Regions from separate parts of the Actinopolymorpha sp. B11F2 genome, predicted to be linked through region 2. Evidence: riboswitches for the same ligand, from Rfam matches in the RefSeq annotation. Region 2 holds a riboswitch; the other holds the start of a gene.
What was found. A riboswitch is a leader RNA that binds a small molecule or an ion and turns the genes downstream of it on or off. The one in region 2 is predicted to bind S-adenosylmethionine.
Positions count from the first base shown of each region.

Region 1 (7,364 bases), on a different contig from region 2:
CCAGTCGAGGTAGTGGTCGTCCTTCGTCGCGAGGTAGAGGTGCAGTCCGACCTCGGCACCCGGCGCGTTCGAGACGGTGTTGCGGTCGTTGCTCCAGGGAGCCTGTGTCCAGAAGACGCCACCCGGGCAGGGATGGCTCGGGTCCGTGTCCCAGCCGAACACCACGAGGTCGAAGATCTCGGCGGCCCGGCGCAGCGCGGCGGCGTCTCCGCCAGAAGTCATGTAGTGGCGCTGGATGAACCCCAGGGCGTTCCACTCGTTGTCGTCGTAGAACTTGTCGCCGCCATGCCCGGCCGGCGGTCGCAGGTAGGAGTCGTACCCAGGCGGGTCGGTCTCGGCGTTCCAGTAGGCCTCGAGAGCCGTGTAGCGGTCAGCTACGTCGTCGGTGTAGCGCTTGCCGATCTCCGGCAGTCCGGCCATGTCCTGGGTCGCGATCATCGCCTGCGAGAACGGCCAGACGTACGACCACGGGTTGCCGCCCGTGTGGGGGTACTCCTCGAGGTAGAACGACGTCTGCGGGTCGTAGAAGTAGCGCTGCAGCGCGGCGTAGCTTTCCCTGGCGCGTCGCGCGTACTTCGTCAACGCCTGCGACGGCACCTGCGCCGCGTGTGCGGTCGATGCGGTCGTTGCGAGTCCCCACCCTGCGGTGGCCGCGAGACCGCCGACCAGCACGGCACGGCGTGACGGCGCTGAAAAGTGATGCTTCACGAGGTCCTCCCGGTGATTCGGCGGTCCCCGTGAGCCGCTCGGTCGACACGTCGGCGCCTGTCCTGCGTGATGGCGTTCCGAGCTCAGGCACCCGGAACGCCATCACTCACAGGGCAACCGAGACCCAAGGTGCTCTCGATATATCAACATGTCAATGAGATGACATGTCCGTTTCCGGGCGGCTTCGTGGTCGCGGTGTGGTCGCGCGATGGCGCGGGCGAGGCAGCCAGGACTGCTGTGACGCTAGGAAGGGTTGGCCACGTGAGACGTTCACTAGTGCGGTGGTCGCAGGATAGTATGCGCATGGTCGCAAGATGGTATAGATCTGCCCAGTCACCCCTCCGGAGGACGCGTGCCCGATCCATTCCTCTACGAGCGGGTCTACGACTACGTCCTCCACCAGATCCGCACCGAGACTCTCAAACCTGGGGAGCGGGTCCCGTCCGAGAAGGAGCTGGCGGAGCAGTTCGGCGTCAGCCGCATCACCTCCAAGCGGGCGCTTCGCATGCTCGCCGAAGCCGGTGTGGTCGACCGCAGGCGCGGCATGGGGTCGTTCGTGACCGATGACGTCGGCCGCGTCGACGCCGTACGCCACGCTGGTGCTCGACCACGTGAGCGGCCACCGAGCACCGGCTGCCTCGCCCTGGTGCTTCCCGACGCCTCTGAGGCGTACGGTCTGGAACTCCTGTGTGCGATCGAGGAGCGGTGCGCAGAACTCGGCTACCACCTGATCGTCCGGCGGACCCGGGACAGCCAGCAGGTCGAGGAGCAGGCGATCGATGCCCTCGTCGGTGGCGTCGCGGACGGACTGATCGTCTTCCCTGTCCACGGGGAGTTCTACAACGCAAGCCTGGTGCGGCTCGTGCTCGACCGCTCTCCGCTCGTCCTGGTCGACCGGTACCTTCGTGGGATCCCGGCATGCTCGGTCTTCACCGACAACGCAGCCGCGGCTCGTGCCCTCACCTCCCGCGTGCTCGACCAGGGACACGAGCAGGTCGCCTTCCTGTCGCCACCGGTCGAGAACACCTCCAGCATCGAGGAACGGATGCAGGGATACCGTGACGTCCTGCGCGAGCGCGGATACCCACCAGACGCCGAACGCTGTTTCACCGAATTCCACAGCACACTGCCGGGGTCGCGGTCAGCGGACATGGCGAGCGCCGACCGCGAGGCTCTGCGCGCTTTCCTGAAACGCGAACCAGGCATCACCGGCTTCGTGGCCTGCGAGTACAACATCGCCGTCCTGCTGCGACAGGTTCTCGAGCACGCGGGTGAAGGGGATCCCGACCGTCGGATGATCGCCTGCTTCGACTCGCTGGAATCGCCGACTGATTCCGGCACCTTCGTCTACATCAAGCAGGACCAGCAGGAGATGGGCCGCCGCGCCGTCGACCTTCTCCACGCCCAGCTGGGCGGCGACGACGTGCCGCTCAGGTCGGTCGTACCGTTCACCCTTGTCGATCCGACCACGTGAAGGCTGGAAAGAACCCCGCGACAGTAGGCGTTCGTCGGCCTGTCAGGACGTACGGATGGCGTAGATGAGGTGTAGGACGCGATCCCCTTCGATGGTCCGCGGGTTCTCCAGCAATTGTTGGGGCGGCGCCGCGGGTACGCCGTGCCATCCGTTCGTGATGTCGAACAGGTGCCGACCGATCACCGCCGCGCGAACATTGCCCGAGGTCGAACGAATGTACTCGGCGCTGGCGGCGCTCACATGGAAAAGCCGGTCCGGATCTCCCATGGTTGTCGCCACGTCGCCGTTTCCGTACCACTCGAACAGCGGGCCCACATTGTCGTTCTCATCCGCGATGAACCCGTCGACGGAGACTGTCGCCCCCACGATCACCTTGCCCATGATCGGGACCTCCTCAGTCATCCTCATTCGTTTGCCGGACCGCCGATTCCGCGGGTGACGCAGGTGCAGACCACGATCGTGGCGCGGATTCATCGGTGTTCGCGGCAGTTCGCCGGTTCGGTGGCCGCCGACGTTGACCGCCGTCCCTACGCCGAGGCATGATCCCCTGACCGAGATTCATCCAGAGGATCCGAGGGACCTGGCCCAGTGACGGTCCGGCAACCTGCCCTACGGCAAGGTGCCAATGCCAGGAACGATGAGGAGGCGCTCATGAGCGCATGGCTCGATGTGCCCGTACTCCATGGATCGTTCGTACGGCTGGAGCCACTGGCGATGGCCCACGCGTCGGATCTGGCGCGGGCCGCGGAGGAAGATCGCCGCACCTACGGCTTCACCGTGGTTCCCCGCGGTGCCGAGGTGAAGGAGTACCTGGCGACCCAGTTCGCTCGCAGGAGCGAGGGACTGACGCCCTTCGCGCAGGTCCGGCAGCGGGACGGTATGGCCGTGGGGTGCACAGCCCTCTGGAACCCGCGAACGTGGCCGGGCCGGCAGGACCTGCGCGCCATCGAAATCGGCTGGACCTGGCTTGCGGCGTCGGCGCAGGGCACGGGGATCAATGCCGAAGCAAAGTTGCTGCTCTTCACGTATGCGTTCGAGACGCTGGGGGTGGCCCGTGTCGACCTCAAGACGGACGCCCGCAACGAACGTTCGCGGCGGGCGATCGAGGGGCTCGGGGCGCGCTTCGAGGGGGTGTTGCGCAGTTGGTCGGCCTCGTGGGCGCCTGGAGAGGCGGGGGCGTTGCGCGACTCGGCCATGTTCTCTGTCGTGGCGACCGAATGGCCGTCCGTCAAGTCGGCACTCGGCGCGCGGGTCGGGGGCGTGAGCATTCAATAGAGCCTGAGGAGAGCCTTGACGTCTATGCGGAGTACGGCGTCACCTCTCCGCGAGGGACTTCCCGGGTACACGCTGGATCTCCCTGTCTCGACTTGACGCATGCCGATATGGGCATATGATGGCGGCCATGGCACGAGCCGCGACGACCTCGGACGTCTTCAACGCGATCGCCGAGCCGCGGCGCCGGGAGATCCTGGTGCTGCTGCGGGCGGGTGAGCGGCCGGTGACCGAGTTGGCCCGGGAGCTGGGGATGACCCAGCCGCGCGCATCCAAACACCTGCGGGTGCTCCGGGAGGTCGGGCTGGTGCGGGACCGCAAGGCAGGCAAGCAGCGCCTGTACGGCCTTGACGCCCGCGGGCTGCGGCCGGTCCACGAGTGGACCGGTGGGTTCGAGCGCTTCTGGAGCGAGAGCTTCGACCGGCTGGACGCATACGTGCAGGACCTGAAGCAGGCTCTAGAGCAGGCAGGGCAGGAGGAGTAGCTGATGAGCGCGACGGGACGAGGAGGGCCGGCGCAGTTCGCGACGGCTGACCGGGAGATCGTGATCTCCCGGGTCATCGACGCCCCGCGGGAGCTGGTGTTCGAGGCGTTCACCGAGGTGCGGCACCTGTCCCGGTGGTGGGGGCCGGAGGGGTTCACCACGACCACGCGGTCGTTCGAGTTCCGCGTCGGCGGGGAGTGGAACTTCGTGATGCACGGGCCGGACGGGACGGACTACACCGAGTGGATCTCCTGGAACGAGATCGCCCCGCCGGAGCGGATCGCGCTGCTGCACGGTGAGTCCCGCGGCGACCCGAACGCCTTCGAGTCGGTCCTGACGTTCGAGCCCGACGGTGCGGCGACCCGGATCGAGATGCGCACGGTGTTCCCCACCAAGGAACTGCGCGACGAGGTGGTCGAGAAGTACCACGCGATCGAGGGCGGCCAGCAGACCCTGAGCAAGCTGGCGGCCTATGTCACCGAGGTCGCTCGGTTGGGAGCGGAGGACTGATGGCCGGGAAGGTGTTCTTCAGCGTGTCGATGTCGCTGGACGGTTTCATCGCGCCCGAGTCCCTCGGGGACCTGATGGGGCAGCAGTGGGTGGAACTGCAGCGGTGGGTCTTCCCGCTGCGGTTCTTCCGGGAGAACCTGAAGCTCGGCGAGGGTGGCGAGGAAGGGCGCGACAACGAGATCGTGCGGGAGACGCATCTGCGCACCGGCGCGAGCGTCATGGGCAAGCGCATGTTCGACGCCGGCGAGCAGATGTGGCCGGAGGAGGCGCCGTTCCACACCCCGGTGTTCGTCGTGACGCACGAGAAGCGTGACCCCTGGGAGCGGCCGGGCGGGACCACCTTCCACTTCGTCAACGACGGCATCGAGGCCGCGCTCGACCAGGCCCGCGAGGCCGCCGGCGACCGCGACGTCCGCATCGCGGGCGGCGGCGCGACGATCCTGGAGTACGTGAACGCCGGCCTGGTCGACGAGTTCTCGATCGCGCTGTCGCCCGTGCTGTTCGGCTCCGGAATCCGCCTGTTCGAGGGTGTGGACGCGGGCCGCGTGGCCCTGGAGCCGGTCCGCGCGGAGCACTCTCCGAGGGTGACGCACCTGACCTACGCCGTCCGGGAGCGGTAGGCGCACGGCGGACGGCGTACGCGAACGAACACCCACGCGGGCCCCTGTCCTGACAGCTGCCTCGTGGCCCGACCGATACTTGGTGTCAACCCGGCGTCGGCGCCGGGCCGGCGTCGACGCCAGGCGCGGGCGGGCGAGCGAGAGACGGCGGCAGGAGGAACGATGGGAAGTACGCCGAACGGGGCATTCCCGCGCCGCAACCCGGCTTCCCGGACCGTGTTCTCGTCGATCCTTGCGCACGGACCGTCTTCCCGTGGTGACGTCGCGCGGCGTACCGGCCTGTCGGCGGCCTCGGTGACGAAGTCCGTCCGGCCCCTTCTCGCGGCCGGGTTCCTGCTGGAGGGGGACGCCGCCGGAGGCAGCGTCGGGCGCCCAGTCCGTGAGCTCCGGGTCCGGCCGGAAGCCGCGTGGTTCGCCGGAGTCAAGGTGACCGGGAACGAGGTCGTCGGCACGCTCACCAACCTGTCGGGTGTGGCGCTCGCGAGTGGCCGGCTGCCGCTCAGATCCCCTCGCGTGCGGACGGTCGTGTCGAGGATCTCCGCCGCCGTACGGAAGCTGCGCGACCGGGCCGGTGGCGAGCTGGCGGCGGCCTGCGTCGCGGTCTCAGGCGAGGTCGAACGCGACACCGGGCTCGTGCGGTTCTCGCCTTTCCTCGACTGGCGCGACGTACCGCTCGCCGAACTCGTCGAAGCCTCGCTCGGGATCAGCACGGTCGTCGAGAACGACGTACGGGCGCTCACGTTGGCGGAGAGTACGACGGGAGCGGGCGTCGGTGCCTCGGTGCTGGTCGTCGTCACCATCGGGACCGGGATCGGATGCGGGATCGTCGTGGACGGGCGGGTCCTGTCCGGCGCTCACGGAGTCGTGGGCGAGCTCGGCCACATCCCGCTCGGTGACCCAGCCACCCCGTGCTACTGCGGTGGTCACGGATGCGTCGAGGCGGTGGCAGCCGATCCGGCGATCGTCCGGAGGGTCAGCCAGGCGACGGGTGTTCCCCTGTCCACGATCGCCGAGGCCGCCGAACTCGCGAGGTCCGGCGGACCTGCCGCGAAGGTGTTCGCCGACGCGGGTGCCACCCTCGGTCGGGCGCTGGCGACGGTCGCCAACCTGGTCGGCCCGGACCGCATCATCGTCAGCGGCGAAGGGCTTGCGGTGTACGACCTGTTCGCCGAGCACGTTCGGACCGCGTTCGTGGATCAGGCCTACGGCTCCGCGGTTGAGTGCACGATGGTCCTGCAGCCACATTCGTTCGAGGACTGGGCGCTCGGTGCCGCCGCGGTGGCCCGCGATGCGTTCCTGCGGGGCCGGGCCCGAGACGCCGTGGGCGCGTCTCGGCTCAGTCGATGAGCTTGTCGAGGAGTTCGAAGGTCTCGTACGGCTGGTCGTGGTCGCCGAAGTGCCCGTCGTCGCGGACGATCTGGGTGCCGCCGAGTCGTTCGAACATCGCGCGCCCCTGCCGGTCGTCGCAACCGTAGGGGTCGTGACGGGAGTTGATGAAGTACAGGTCGCGGACGTGGGACCTGATCGCGGCCCAGTCGTAGGTGGCCTGCAGCACGGGCTCGTCGCTGGCGTTGGGCGGTGTGGAGTACCCGGCGACGAGAACAGCCTGGGCCACTGTGGCATCGATGTGCTCGAGGATCGCGAGGAGGAGCGCGGCGCCGCCGGAGTGGCCGATGAGCACGGTGTGCTCGTCGAAGGTGTGGTTGGCCAGCACCTTCGGCAGGAACGTGGCGATGGGCTCTACATTGAGGCCGGGATAGTGCGGGCTCTCGACGGCGTACCCGCGGTCGGTCAGCCGCCCGCGTAGCCACGGGAGCCAGCAGACGTCAGGGTCGGCGCCCGTTCCGTGGAAGATGATCGCCTTGCGGCTCACAGGATCGTCCTTTCGTGACGGTCAGGTCCGCCGCACCCCCATAGCCGGCGTACACGGGCGGGTGCTGCCCATTTTTACACCAGCGGCATGATCGGATGTCGTCACGACAGCACTGGAGAGGATTGTTGTGGAGAAGCACCCAGCGCAGTTGTTCGTGGACCCGCACCATGTCGTGGGCAGGGTGGATCCGCGGCTGTTCGGGTCGTTCGTCGAGCACATGGGCCGCTGCGTGTACGACGGGATCTACGAGCCGTCCCACCCGAGCGCAGACAGCCACGGCTTGCGCGGCGACGTACTGGACCTCGTGCGGGAGCTGGACGTTCCGATCGTCCGCTATCCGGGAGGGAACTTCGTGTCGGGCTACCGCTGGGAGGACGGCGTGGGCCCGGCGGACGACCGGCCGTCGCGGCTTGACCTGGCATG
Region 1 is NZ_JBEFTX010000017.1:64,419-71,782, forward strand. Features, by position in the region: gene ABN034_RS26185 (glycoside hydrolase family 76 protein) at 1-708, opposite strand, end outside; gene ABN034_RS26190 (GntR family transcriptional regulator) at 1,061-2,182, shown strand; gene ABN034_RS26195 (hypothetical protein) at 2,225-2,584, opposite strand; SAM riboswitch class I at 2,738-2,826, shown strand; gene ABN034_RS26200 (GNAT family N-acetyltransferase) at 2,834-3,457, shown strand; gene ABN034_RS26205 (ArsR/SmtB family transcription factor) at 3,585-3,938, shown strand; gene ABN034_RS26210 (SRPBCC family protein) at 3,942-4,448, shown strand; gene ABN034_RS26215 (dihydrofolate reductase family protein) at 4,448-5,068, shown strand; gene ABN034_RS26220 (ROK family protein) at 5,231-6,415, shown strand; gene ABN034_RS26225 (RBBP9/YdeN family alpha/beta hydrolase) at 6,405-6,941, opposite strand; gene arfA (arabinosylfuranosidase ArfA) at 7,069-7,364, shown strand, end outside.
Region 1: linked by a shared signal. The riboswitch ahead of ABN034_RS26200 (GNAT family N-acetyltransferase) and the one ahead of thrC (threonine synthase) in region 2 are both predicted to bind S-adenosylmethionine.

Region 2 (7,364 bases):
GCGCAGGTCCGCGTCGGTCGACGGAGTGCGTGCCGCCGGGTCGACCGACACGAACAACGCCGTGCCCGAACGTGCCACCAGGTCGAGGAACTGGCGGTTCCTGCCCCACGGCGTGTCCGGTGTGCAGGGTACGCAGTCGGCGTCGGCGACGAAGAACCTCTCGTGCTGGGCGAGCCGGAACGCCAAGGAGTTGACGCCCATTCGCCTGGTGCGTTCCCAGGCGCGCCCCGACGTGTCGTCACCGATGCGTTGCACCTCGACCAGACCGGCGGCCAGCTGGCCGACCGTGTTGCAGCCGATCACGACGGCATCGCCAGCGGCTTCGCGGATGACGCGATAGAGCCTGAGCAGAATCTCTGCGTTCGTACGGCTGCGGTCGGCGAAGTGCCAGCCGCCGTCGGTCAGGCTCACGCCCATCGCCGGACCGAAGCGTCCGAACGCGTCGAAGGTCGAGAAGTCATGCTTGACGAGCTCGAATCCCCAGCCCACAAGGCGACTGACGTCCTCGCGGATCGTGTCAAGGTTGGCTTGCAGGGTGAGGTCAAGCGGCTGCTCGCGAGCCGGTCGCGGTCCGGGGCGCAGCCGACCGGGATCGTCGACGAATGACAACGCGGCCGGACGCATCCAGATGCCCGGACGTGCACCGCGCGAAGCGATGTCGGCGGCGAAACCCGCCATGTCGTCGAACAACCCTTCCACACCGGCGGTCCACGGACCGCCGGGGCACACACCGCCAGGGCTCCATCCGGCATCGACCACGCAGTAGGGACGGACCGGATGGCCGTCGGCGTACTCCACGATCGTCTCAGCGTCGCGAAGGATCTGTGCCGGGCCGAAGTCGCGGCCGTACGCGTAGTACCAGTTGTTGCAACCGACGACGGGATCTCTTACTGGTAAGGGATCACCACACATCGCTGCCGTCAGCCGGCACTGGACCGCGTACGCCGACTCGCCTGGATCCCCTTCGACGGTGACGACCGTCGCCGCGTCGAGAACTCGATCATCCAGCAGCACAGGCGATCCGCCGCTCCGTACGTCGATCCAGCAGGACACGCCATCGGCGTCGACGGTCCAGGAACAGAAGGCGTTCGGACGAACCCGCACACCCATGCCGGACGTCGTACCGGTTGCCTGGTCGTGGCCCAACCACGACCACGGCAGCAACCGGTCTGGTTGGAGCGCCCGCCACTGCAGATCGCCGTACGAGCGCTCCCATGCATCACCGAGTACGAGGGTCGACTCGGGGCGTGGCTCACACCAGCGCAGGACCACCCACGAAAGTTCCCGGCGGGGGGACGCCACCTGGACGGCAAGGCCGCCGGTGACGGTCGGAAGACTGACCTCGACCTCCGAGGACGTGAAACGGCCTCCGTCAAGGTGAGCTTGACGGAGGCCGTCACGACGGTCGTGGACGACGAACACCGCGTCCGGAAGCGTCAGGGAAGGCACGTGGACTTCCTTTCGGAGACTCCGGGAACCGGGCTCAGCAGTCAGTGACCGGAACTCGGGCCGCCCCACGACAGGGGCCCCGCCAGCGAGCGGGCTCTGCTGCCAGCGACGGTGCGTTCAGCCGCCGGCGACGGCGGGGATCACCGAGACCTGAACGCCTTCCGGTGTGGGGGTTTCCAGACCGGAAGCGAAGCGCACGTCCTCCTCGCCGACATAGACGTTGACGAACCGGCGCAGCTTCCCGGCGTCGTCGAGCACCCGGGCGCGGATGCCGGGGTACTTCGTCTCCAGGGAGTCGAGCACCTCGCCGAGCGTGGCGCCGTCCGCGTCCACCTCGGAAGCGCCGCCGGTGTAGGTGCGCAGGATCGTCGGAACTCGTACCTTCACGCTCATGCGAGCCCTGCCTTCGTGAATGCGTCGTACGTCGGACGGATGGTTGCCGCGGGCCCCACCTTGCCGGCGATGGCGTCCAGGGTTTTCAGTCCGTCGCCGGAGTTGATGATGACGGTCTCCGCGTCAGGGTCGAGTTGCCCGGTGTCGATCAGCTTCTTCAGCGTCGCGACGGTGACGCCGCCGGCGGTCTCGCCGAAGATCCCCTCCGTGCGCGCGAGCAGCGCGATGCCCTCGACCACCTCGTCGTCACTGACGTCCTCGACGACCCCGCCCGTGCGTCGGCAGACATCGAGCACGTACGGTCCGTCGGCAGGGTTGCCGATCGCGAGCGACTTGGCGATGGTGTCCGGACGTACCGGCGCCACCACGTCGTGGCCGGCCTTGAACGCCGCCGACACCGGCGCGCACCCGGTCGCCTGCGCGCCGAAGATCTTGTACGGCGCATCCTCGATCAGCCCGAGGTCGACGAACTCCCGCAGTCCCTTGTCGACCTTCACCAGCTGCGCACCGGACGCGATCGGGACGACGACCTGCTGGGGCAGCCGCCAACCGAGCTGTTCGGCGATCTCGAAGCCCAGCGTCTTGGAACCCTCGGCGTAGTAGGGCCGGACGTTGACGTTGACGAACGCCCAGCTTTCTTCCTCACCGGCGATCTCGCTGGCGAGCCGGTTGACGTCGTCGTAGGTGCCTTCGACAGCGACCAGGGTGCCGCCGTAGACCGCAGTCGTGAGGATCTTCTGCTGTTCGAGGTTGTGCGGGACCATGACGACGCTGCGGATGCCGGCGCGGGCAGCGGCCGCGGCGACGGCGTTGGCGAGGTTGCCGGTCGACGGGCACGCCAGCACCTGGAAGCCCAGCTCGCGGGCCGCGCTGAGTGCGACCGCCACCACGCGATCCTTGAACGAGTGGGTCGGGTTGGCCGCGTCGTTCTTGATCCACAGGGTCCTGACACCGAGGGCGGCGGCCAGGCGGTCGGCGCGGACGAGCGGGGTGAGGCCGGGTTCGGTGTTGGGGAACGACGCGACGTCGGTGGGCACCGGCAGGAGCGCCTGGTAGCGCCAGATGTTGGCCGGCCCCGCGGCGAGGTCGTCGCGGGTGATCTGCGGGTAGTCGTAGGCCACCTCGAGGGGGCCGAAGCATTCGGTACAGGCGTACTGCGCGCCGAGTTCGGTGGTCGCGCCACACTCGCGACATCGCAGACTCGTGGCGTTGCCGAACGCACCGGGGCGGGGGGTGTGCGCGGCGCCCGTCGTGTCGGCGCCGGCGTACGTGGTCGTCATGAGAGGCCTTCCTTCCTCATCTTCCTCAAGCGTCCGAGCCGCGCCCAGGGATCTCCTGGTCGGATCGTCGTGAGCCGGACTTGGCACCGTGTCCGCCGCGGGGCCTCTGATGCACGCGAGACACACGCGTCGGCGGTCGGCCGGTTGCCGGGGCTTCGTCGGGCCGGTCCCTCTGCCCCTCTGGATGAGATTCCTTGTTGAGTTGTTGTCGGCGAGCGTAACTGACCCGTCTCCGAGATCGTCCGGCAGGTCCAGTATTCGAGACGGTTGTCCACCATCGGGGACGGTGGCGGCCAGTCTCGCGGCCGTGAGCTGCCGCAAATGACCACGCTGAGTAGGCGTCAGGACCCCTGCCATGCGTCCACGCATGTGTCGGGTTCCGTGGGCCTACCCAGCGTGGTCATTTGCGCCTGGCGGTTCGCCGCGGGGCGCCGAACGGCCCGGCTCGACAGACAGTATGCAGAGGCTGCGGCCCCGGCATACGCGTCTAGTCGCAGAGCGCGGCGGCCGCGACCTGCTCGGCGGTGGGGTTCAGCGTCCCGTCCTCCGTCATGATCCACGCGTTGGCGCCGACCGCGGCCTGGCGGGATCCGTCCGGGGTGGTGAAAACGGCGCTGTAGTAGCCGAACACCTGACCGTTGTGGCCCCATGCGACACCGCCCGGCACGCACGGCACCTGCACGGGGTAGATGCCGAGCCCGTAGCCGAACTCTCCGACACTCCTCATCTCGCCGAAGAGCGGCCTCGGCAGCAGTTTCCCGGAGAACAACGCTCGCAGGAACGTCAGTTCGTCCCGTGTGGTGGACACCACGCCACCGGCGGTCCGCAACCAACTCATGGAGTACGTCGTCGTGTCGTACAGCGGCTTGTCCGTACCGTCCTGCAGGTACCCACGCAGGTGCCGGCCGGCGATCACCGGGTTCGCCACCGGGTAGGACGTGTCTCTCATGCCAAGCGGCCCGATGATGCGGCGCGCGAACTCGACACCCACCGGCCGGTCCGTGACCGACTCGATCAGCATGCCGGCGAGGACGTAGTTGGTGTTGGAGTACTCGTGGTGCGTACCAGGGGTTCGGCGCGGCTCGGGGTTGGTGAGGGCGATCCTCACCAGGTCGCGGTAGCTGAAGTAGTGGAAGCGGTTGCGGTCGTAGGACCAGGGTGGGGACGCCAGCATGGTGTCGGTGTGGAACCCGCTGGTGTGCTGCAGCAGGTGGCGTACGGTGATCCGCTCGTCGAGGCCCAGGCCCGGCAGCCAGCGGACGACCCGGGCGTCCAGACCGATCTTTCCTTCGGCCACAAGTTGGAGGACGACGACGGCGGTCATCGTCTTGGTGATGCTGCCGATGCGGTAGCGGTCGTCGGGGCGGGCCAGCCGGTTGGTGCGACGGTCGGCCACACCGCGCGCGATGGCCGTGGTCGCACCGTCGCCGGTGATGGTGGCGAGGGCGACCCCTGGCGTACCGGTCTCGATCACCTTCTCCGCAAGGCGTTCCAGCCGGGTCGTGGTCGTTTGGACGTGAGCCGCGACGGTGCGGGCCGGGGCACCTGGACCGGAAGCACTATCCGGATGGGAAGCTGCGGCCGCCTCCGCGGGAGGAGCCGCGTCTTCTGCGGGAGGTGCCGCGACCCCCGCGGGTAGAGCCGGGGCCTCTGCGGGTGGTGGAACCGCGGCCTCTGCGGGTGGAGCCGGAGCGCCTGGGGAAGACGCACCAGCGACGATCAAGGGCGGCGCGAGCACGGCGACCAGCAGCCGGCGTACGGACATGATTTCGGGCAGCATGCGTCAAACCCCCAAGATACAAAGCTGATTGGTGGTGAGGCGCCGGACGTAGCAGTCGTCGACGATGGTCGCCGCGACCGGTTCGGCGCTCAGGTGCGACGGTTGAGCACCAGGAGCGAGACGACGTAGGTGACGCCCGCGACGAATCCCAGGAACGCCCAAGGGTCACCGTGACCGCCACGAGCGATGTCGACGACCGCACCGCCCACGATCACGAGGGCGAGAATGTTCAACGTGTGAAGGGCCGCGCGTTGATGGATCTGCACATGCCGTTCCTCGTGCGTGTCGTCGCCAAGGAGTGCGACCGTGTCACTCAGGCGCGACCCGAACACCAGGAACAGCACGAGCACAACCATGAGGGCGATCATCGCCAGCCCCAGCCAGAGCCGGTCACTCACGATCGCCGCGACACCCATCGCGATGCCCAGGACCAGACCCAGAATCAAAGCCGGCTTGGAGATTCGCCGGCCCGGGTGGCTGTGGCCGCGGTCATTCGTCGTCGACATGGAATACCTCCTCGACCGTACGCCCGAAGAACCGGGCGAGCCGGATCGCCAACGGCAGCGAAGGACTGTAGCGACCGGTCTCGATCGCGTTGACCGTTTGCCTGGAAACCTCGAGCACCTCGCCCAGGTCCCCCTGGGATAGCCCTTTGGCAAGGCGGAGTGCCCTGACGTCGTTCCGCACGCTGTCAAGCATGCTTTACACGGCCTCGGGGTGTCAAGCTCGCTTTACAGGACGGCCGAGTACGATCCGGCGGGTGCCCACGCCCGCGCCGCCACCGATGCAGCCGTGGAGCACACCCGCACCGACACAACCTCCCGTGGGACCCGCACGACTGGTTCACCCACCCGCTGATCCACCGAGTCACCCACCCGCTGATCCACCGAGTCACCCACCCGCTGATCCACCGCGTCACCCACCGGCTCAGCCGCCGAGTCTGTCCGAGCCACCAGGACAGGAATCCACCCTCGCACGACCGCGACCCTCATCACCTGACGCCCTCCGGTTGCCCGCCCGCGCGGCCGGTCTGCTCGCCGGCTACTGGGCGCCGAAGCTGGTGTGGTTCGTCGCGGGCTACCTCGCACACGACCTGGTCCTGCGCGGATCGGCGTGGCTCGCGCACCGCAACCAGTGGCTGGGTTTCGCCGGCCTGTCGATCGGCGTACTCGTCCTGCTCGGCTCGACGATCATGATGTTCCATGCAGTGAGACCAGGGCTCGTCCCGTTCGGCGGCCGGCGACGCGGTCATGCGACGGGCGTTGCAGGCGCACTACCGGCCCAGGAGCCGGCGAAGTCCCGCATGGTCGACGAGATCGCCGAGGCGATTCTTCCGTTCCTCATCTTCTACGGCGCCTGGGGACTCTTCACCGACGAGGTACGCGAGTGGGGGTGCAGGTTCTCAACCAGGACATCACCGGGGGGATCGGCGTTCTCGGCGTCCTCACCACCGTCACTCCGATCCCGCTCGCGGTCGCGATCGGCAGTTGGGTCATCCGCGCGATTCTGGAGTTCGTCTACAACCGTCGGGGTGGCCGACTGCTGGGCGTCGGCGTGGCGCTGTTCGAGGCGAACTGGATGTTCTTCGCCGTTATCTCGGTCTCCATCGTGATCGGGCAGGGGATCGACTGGTTGACCAGCCGGGTCGTGTGGGTCGATACCCGCGACGCGGCCGGTGCGGTGTTCTCGATGCTGGACGGCTGGCTGCCGGTCTCACCGTTCGAGTGGATCGGGGCCACCTGGGCAACGTTGACCGACCAGTTCGGCGGCGTCGTGGCCGACGGCGTTCTGCTCCCACTGCTCTGGCTCATCATTACGGCGGTCGTCTTCGGCGAGGAGATGGAACGCGACGGCAAAGTGATCGCCCGGACCCGCCTCGAAGGCGCGGGGACGCTCTTTGCGCGGTTGCCCGCGCGGGCGCAGGTGGTGTCGGAGCTGTTCACTCGAGAGATCCGGGAGAAGTGGACGCCGGTCGTCGTCGGGTTGCGGTTCGTCCTCGGCGCAGGGGCGGCCTTCTTCGTGACGTTCTGCCTGCTGTACGTCTGTGTCGAGGTGTTCACCGGCTGGGCGTTCATCGGTGTGAAGAATCTCGTCGGGCCGCACCCGTGGGACTGGTGGTGGCCATGGCTCGAACCCTTGCACTTCGCCGAACTGGGACTCCGCGAGGTACTGCGGATCGCGCTGCTCGCGGCCGCGTTCGAGATCTGCCTGGAGCATTCCCGCCGAGCAGCAAGCCGCTGATCCCTCGCAGCCCTTTCGCCCTCTCAGCCCTTTCGCCCTCTCAGCCCTTTCGCCCTCGCAGCCCTTCGCCCTCTCAGCCCTTCGCCCTCTCAGCCCTTTCGCACTCAACGCTCGGCCGCCCTCAGCCTTCGGCCGTCCTCGCCGCCGAGGGTGCCCTGCCGCGATGATCGGGGCGCGCTTCCGTGATCATGAATGGAAAGCGGGCCATAGGTCGACAGAAC
Region 2 is NZ_JBEFTX010000024.1:61,689-69,052, forward strand. Features, by position in the region: gene ABN034_RS30975 (alpha-amylase family protein) at 1-1,449, opposite strand, end outside; gene ABN034_RS30980 (MoaD/ThiS family protein) at 1,567-1,842, opposite strand; gene thrC (threonine synthase) at 1,839-3,122, opposite strand; SAM riboswitch class I at 3,136-3,313, opposite strand; gene ABN034_RS30990 (serine hydrolase domain-containing protein) at 3,610-4,902, opposite strand; gene ABN034_RS30995 (DUF2178 domain-containing protein) at 4,992-5,408, opposite strand; gene ABN034_RS31000 (helix-turn-helix transcriptional regulator) at 5,392-5,589, opposite strand; gene ABN034_RS31005 (hypothetical protein) at 5,894-6,106, opposite strand; gene ABN034_RS31010 (hypothetical protein) at 6,289-7,143, shown strand; gene ABN034_RS31015 (hypothetical protein) at 7,330-7,364, opposite strand, start outside.